DNA from 2 places in the Mesorhizobium sp. Root695 genome. Region 2 is predicted to be linked to the other one. Evidence: predicted binding sites of a transcription regulator. Region 2 holds the regulator's gene; the other holds the start of a gene.
What was found. The regulator PhoB, encoded in region 2, activates phosphate uptake and scavenging genes when phosphate is short. The targets are predictions, from matches to a motif close to TGTCATNNANCTGTCAT.
Positions count from the first base shown of each region.

Region 1 (3,419 bases), on a different contig from region 2:
GCCTTTTTGTCTGGGGCTACGCGCCGACCGGCTGCCCGTCCTTGCGGCGGATGGCGACCACGGAAGGTCGCGGCAGTTGACCATCCCTGAAGTCGGGCCATAGCGTCTGTGCCTTGTCGAGTGTCTCGGCGTCTTCGGCCGGGTGCTGGACCGACAGGAACAAGGTCGTGCCGTCCGGCGTGAAGCAGGGGCCGGTCGCCTCCGCGCCATGCGGGCAGGTGAACAGCAGTTTCGGCAGGCCGCGCGCCGGGCCTTCGGTGTCGACGCCATAGACGCCGTCCGGCAGGTCGAAATCATTGGCGCCGTCGGTCGCCACCCAGAGGCGGCCAGCCGGATGGAAGGTGATGTTGTCGGGGCAGACGAACCAGCCATTGTCTGACGTGTCCGGGTGGAAGGTGGCTCCGACTGCCGCGTCCTTCGGGTTGCCGCACAGCACGAACAGATCCCAGGCATATTTGTCGGCCGTGTGGTCGGCGTCTGCGCCGCGTCCACCCGGCGCGATCAGCTCGACAATGTGGCCCCAGAGGTTTTCCGGACGCGTGTTGGCCGGATTGACTTTCGACTGGTCGCGTTTCTTGTTCTTGGTCATCACCGCATAGACGCGGCCGGTCACTGGATTGGTCTCGATGTCCTCGGGGCGGTCCATCGGCGTCGCCCCCAGTGCATCCGCTGCGAGCCGTGTTTTCAGCAGCACTTCGGCCTGGTCGGCAAAGCCATTTTCAGCCGTGAGCTTGCCTTGGCCGTGGACCAGCGGCAGCCAGGTCATGGAGCCGTCGGCGTCGTAACGGGCAACCGAAAGCACGCCGTCATCCAGCAGGCTGTTGCCGGAGGCCGGCTTGGCAGGATCGTAGGCCTTGTTGGAGACGAACCGGTACATGTATTCGAAATAGTCGTCGTCGCCCATGTAGACGACGATGCGGCCATCCTTGTTGAGGACGACCGTGGACGCTTCGTGCGACATGCGGCCAAGGGCCGTGCGCTTCACCGGCTTCGAAGCCGGATCGTAGGGGTCGATCTCGACCACCCAGTCGAAGCGGTTGGCCTCATTCGGCTCCTTGTCGAGATTGAAGCGATCATGGAGACGGCCACGACCATAGATATCGGAGCCATCGAAGCCATAGCGATCAAGAATGTCGGCGGTCGGCGCCTTCTTCGGGTCGCCGCCGAACAGGTCGGAAACGCCTTCCTCGCAGGTCAGCACGGTGCCCCAGGGAGTGAAACCGCCGCTGCAATTGTAGCTGGTGCCGAGCACCTTCGTGCCGGTCGCGTCGGCAGATGTCTTCATCAGTGCGTGGCCGGCAACGGGGCCGGAAACGGTCATTTCGGTGTTTGCCGTGATGCGGCGGTTGAGCGGGCTGTCCTCGACGATGCTCCACTTGCCGTCCTTCAGCAGCACTTCGACGATCGAATGACCCATGGCGGCCATGCCGAGGTCAACCTGCTCCTTGCTCATCGTCTTGCCGGCGTCATCCTCGGTCATGCCGGGAAACATGACATTGGGCGAAATATACTCGTTGTTGACGCAAAGCAGGCCGTGATCGGAATTCACCGTACCTTTCGGCAATGGCAGGAAGGCGATGTAGTCGCAATTGTAGCCGAAGCGCTTTTCCTGCTCGTCGGCAACGACCTTGTTGCCGTCGAATTCCGGCAGGCCGGCGACAAGCGGGTCACCCCAGCGTGCGACGATCGTGGTCTCATAGCCTTCGGCGGCCGCATGGGTCTTGTCGTAGACGCGCTTCAGTTCGGGAAAGCCGAGCGTCGAAAGCGCTGCCGCGGCATGTGTTTCACCGGCAAACAACGAACCGACAAAGCTGCCGCCGGCAATCAGCGCACCGGATGCAAGGCTGCCTTTTAGGAGGGCCCGGCGCGACACGCGCTCGGCGATGACGTCGCGAATGACAGGGGAGGATGAAGACGGGGAGTTGGCCATGGTGTCTGCCTCTCAAGGTGGATGGGACGGCGCACCGCTGCCTATCCAGCTTCGGCAACATCCAGATGACATGAGAGACGGGCAGGCCACTGAGGCGGCGGCTGTTGCCCAGGGAATCGGCTACTGGCTGTTTCCCCTGGTGCAGGTCGAGGCGGTGAAGGCGCCGTCGGGTTGCTTCATGATGATGTCGAAGGAGGGCGTGCTCTGGCCGTCCAGCGTTGCCTGGGTCAGCGACAGCGAGTTGCCGCCGGCGGTATAGCCGCCGAGCGGTCCCAGCCAGGAGATCACGCCGTTTGCGTCCATTTGATAATTGTACCCCTGCTGCGCGGTGCCGAAGGTGCCAAGGCCGGTGTAAATTGGGCCGCTATAGACGTTCCCCTTGATGGTGATGTCGCCGAGGTTGAGGAACATGCCGAGCAGGTAGACCTCGCAGTGATAGATGCCGTCGGGCATCTTGCCGTCGCTAAAGTTGGCTCGTGCGGTCCCGGTTGCTGCCGCCAGAACCAGTATGCCGATGGAAATGCGTGAAATGCCTAAAGCCATGACGTCGCTCGGTTGGGTAACGAGATTGCCCCATTTTTGCACTGCGCCGCAACACCGGTCGTCTGCGACACGCCTATGAAGATCAAAATCTAGGCATTTTGCCAAAATGGGCGAAAATTAGGCAATCATCGGGCATGCTGCGCAAATTTCTCTCAATCAAATTTTGACCGGCCTTCTTTGTTTTTATAAGCCTAATATTTCAAGCTGCTGATAATGCTGGATTATTCGTTTCCCTTCGGCATCACCAAGGCGATTGGCATGGGGGTTGCATTGTAGTGTTGCGGTGCAATCAACCAGCTTGGGAGTCTGTAATATGAGGGGTAATTTCTCGACAATAACAAAAATGTTTTCGGCGAGCGTGGTTGCCGCCGGCCTGTTGTTCGCTGCGCCCGCCAAGGCTGCCGACGACACGATCAAGGTCGGCATTCTCCATTCGCTGTCGGGGACCATGGCGATTTCGGAGACGACTCTGAAGGACGCCATGCTGATGCTCATCGACGAGCAGAACGCCAAGGGCGGCCTGCTCGGCAAGAAGCTCGAGGCGGTCGTCGTCGATCCGGCTTCCAACTGGCCGCTGTTTGCCGAAAAGGCGCGCGAGCTGATCTCCAAGGACAAGGTCGCGGCGGTGTTCGGCTGCTGGACCTCCGTGTCGCGCAAGTCGGTGCTGCCGGTGTTCTCGGAGCTCGACAACATCCTGTTCTATCCGGTCCAGTATGAGGGCGAGGAGAGCGAGCGCAACGTGTTCTACACGGGTGCGGCGCCGAACCAGCAGGCAATCCCGGCGGTCGACTATCTGATGAGCGAGGATGGCGGTTCGGTGAAGCGCTGGGTGCTGGAAGGCACCGACTACGTCTATCCGCGCACCACCAACAAGATCCTCGAGGCCTATCTGAAGGCCAAGGGCGTCGCCGCGGAAGACATCATGGTGAATTACACCCCGTTCGGC
Region 1 is NZ_LMHO01000044.1:201,705-205,123, forward strand. It holds gene ASD99_RS28840 (PhoX family protein) at 17-1,930, opposite strand; gene ASD99_RS28845 (hypothetical protein) at 2,051-2,473, opposite strand; gene urtA (urea ABC transporter substrate-binding protein) at 2,787-3,419, shown strand, end outside.
Region 1: a site for PhoB is predicted at 1,985-2,001, ahead of ASD99_RS28840 (PhoX family protein). Genes of this name have one in related genera too.

Region 2 (3,419 bases):
GCGCAACCGGGCGATGGTGATTGCGGCCGTGCGCCGCGCCGGACAGCCGTCCCGCACCGAGATCGCGGCGACCACGGGCCTCAGCCATTCGACCATCTCGGCGATCTCGTCCGACCTGATCGGTGAAGGCATCCTGACCGAAAGCAAGCCAAGCGAAGCCGGCTCACTCAGACGCGGTCGGCCGCAGGTCGGCCTCAGCCTCAATCCGGAAGCGGCGGCGGTGATGACCGTGGTGCTGTCGCTGAATTTCCTCTCCGTCGCCGTCATCGACTACGCCGGCCAGGTGATATCAGAGGAACAGCGCCGGCTGGACACGCAGACAATGTCGCGCGACGCGCTGATCGGCGAATGCGTCGGCATCGTGCGGCGCCGCCTCGAAGATCCCGATCTTGACGTCCGCAGCGTCGCCCGTATCGCGCTGGCGATCCAGGGCATCACCGATACCCATGCTCGCGCGATGCTTTGGTCGCCGATCACGCCGCACACCGACATCGCCTTCGCCGACATACTCGAAGACGAGTTCGGCATTCCCGCCACCGTGGAGAACGACTGCAACATGATGGCGATAGCGCTGCGCTGGCGCGATCCTGATCGCTACCGCGACGATTTCATCGCCATCCTCTTGTCGCACGGCATCGGCATGGGCCTGGTGCTGAAAGGCGAGCTGTTCACCGGCACCCATTCCTCGGGCGGCGAGTTCGGCCACATGATCCATCAGCCGAACGGCGCTCTGTGCCGCTGCGGACGGCGTGGCTGCGTCGAGGCCTATGCCGGCAACTACGCCATCTGGCGCAATGCAAGGCAGCTGGGCGAGGACGCAGAACCTGTCGCCGACGTCAGCGACGCCGACATGCGCGCCCTGGCGACCGCGGCCCGCGAAAAGGATGGCCCCGAGCGCGAGGCCTATCGCAAGGCTGGCGAAGCGCTCGGTTACGGCCTCGGCAGCCTGTTCGCGCTGATCGATCCGGCGCCCGTTGCCATGGTCGGCGTCAGCGCCGCCGCCTTCGACCTGATCGAGCCCGCATTGCGCGAGGCGATTGCCCAGACCGCCGGCGGCCAGCACTCGAAATCGATTTCCTTCGACACCGAGCCGAACGAACTGCCGCTGATCCGCGAAGGCTGCGCCATGCGCGCGCTGACCTTCGTCGACCAGGAGATTTTCGCGCCGGGCGCGCAGGCGAGAGGAAGCGTCGCAGGCAAAAACGTGGCGTGAATTCAGACGGGCGGGTTCAGTCCTCGCGGATCGCGTAACCTGCCCCGCGAATGGTGCGGATGACGTCGGGCATGCGGCCGTTGTTGACCGCCTTGCGCAGCCGGCCGACATGCACGTCGACCGTGCGCTCGTCGATGTAGATCGTCTCGCCCCAGACATTGTCGAGCAACTGGCTGCGCGAGAACACGCGGCCGGGATGGCGCATCATGAACTCGAGCAGGCGGAACTCGGTCGGCCCGAGTCGGATCTCGCTCTTCTTGCGATAGACCCGGTGCGATTCTCGATCGAGCACGATGTCGCCGACCTTCAGCACGCTGGACAGCACTTCCGGCTTGGCGCGGCGCAGCAGCGCCTTGACCCTGGCCATGAATTCCGGCGTCGAGAACGGCTTGACCAGATAGTCGTCGGCGCCGGTCGACAGGCCGCGTACGCGGTCGCTCTCCTCGCCGCGCGCAGTCAGCATGATGATCGGCAGCCGCTCGGTCTCGGGGCGCATTCTCAGCCGACGACAGAGTTCGATGCCGGAAACCGCCGGAACCATCCAGTCGAGCACGAGAAGGTCGGGAACGTTCTCCTGCAGCCGGATCTCGGCCTCGTCGCCGCGCGTCACCACCTCGACCTGGTAGCCTTCGGATTCGAGATTGTAGCGGAGCAGCACGCCTAGCGGCTCCTCGTCCTCCACCACCATGATGCGTGGCGCGATCATCGACTGGTCACCCCTGTCGTCATGCCGCCGGCGCGGACATCGCCGTTTCGTCCTGCTTCGGACGATTGGCGGGCAGTTGCGTACCGGTCAAAACATAATAGGCATTTTCGGCGATGTTGGTCACATGGTCGCCGATGCGCTCGAGGTTCTTGGCGCAGAACAGCAGATGCGTGCAGGCCGTGATGTTGCGCGGGTCTTCCATCATGTAGGTCAGGAGTTCGCGGAACACCGAAGTGTACTTGACGTCGATGCGTTCGTCGTCGGCACGCAGTTTCGCCAGGGCAGCGGCGTCGCGCGCCGCATATTCCTCGATCACGCCCTGCACCTGGATCAGCACCAGCTGCGCCATCCCGTCGATCGAATGCGACAGGTCGCGCGGCGTTACGCTGAGGCCGACGGTACCGACGCGCTTGGCGATGTTCTTGGCAAGGTCGCCGATGCGTTCGAGATCGCCGGCCATGCGGATCGAACCGACGACATGGCGCAGATCGTCGGCCATCGGCTGCCGCTTGGCGATCAACGTGATGGCGCGGTCGTCGAGCTCGCGCTGGCGCGCATCCATGATCGCATCGTCGGAGACGACGCGCTGTGCCAGGGCGTTGTCGGAATTCAAAAGCGCCTTGGTCGCACCGCCGACCATCGAGCCGGCGAGATCGCCCATGTCGCTGATGAGCCTGCTGATCTGACCGAGATCTTCGTCGAAAGAAGCGACTGTATGTTCGCCCATGATCTTATCCCTCGTATGCCTGAACTCAGCCAAAGCGGCCGGTGATGTAGTCCTGCGTGCGCTTCTCGCGGGGCGACGTGAAGATCTTCTCGGTGCGGTCGAACTCGACCAGTTCGCCCAGATACATGAAGGCTGTCTGCTTCGACACGCGCGCCGCCTGCTGCATGTTGTGGGTGACGATGACGATCGTGTAGTCGGCTTGCAACTCGTCGATCAGCTCCTCGATCTTGGCGGTCGACAGCGGATCGAGCGCCGACGCCGGCTCGTCGAGCAGGATGACTTCCGGCTTCACCGCCACGGTGCGGGCGATGCAGAGCCGCTGCTGCTGGCCACCGGAGAGGCTGAGGCCGCTGGCGCTGAGCTTGTCCTTGACCTCGGTCCAGAGTGCCGCGCGCTTCAGCGCCTGCTCGACACGGCCGTCCATCTCGGACTTGCTGAGCTTCTCGTAGAGCCTGATGCCGAAGGCGATGTTTTCATAGATCGACATCGGGAACGGCGTCGGCTTCTGGAACACCATGCCTATCTTGGTCCGCAGCAGGTTGAGATCCTGCGAGCGGTCGAGAACGTTCTGGCCGTCGAGCAGCACCTGACCCTCGGCGGTCTGGTTGGGATAGAGTTCGTAGATGCGGTTGAAGACGCGCAGCAGCGTCGACTTCCCGCAGCCCGAAGGCCCGATGAAGGCGGTGACGCTGCGCTCGGGCAAGGACAGCGTGATGTCCTTCAGCGCCTTGCTCTGGCCGTAGTAGAAGTTGAGGTTCTTCACCTCGATCTTG
Region 2 is NZ_LMHO01000042.1:36,437-39,855, forward strand. It holds gene ASD99_RS25465 (ROK family protein) at 1-1,213, shown strand, start outside; gene phoB (phosphate regulon transcriptional regulator PhoB) at 1,230-1,919, opposite strand; gene phoU (phosphate signaling complex protein PhoU) at 1,939-2,646, opposite strand; gene pstB (phosphate ABC transporter ATP-binding protein PstB) at 2,672-3,419, opposite strand, start outside.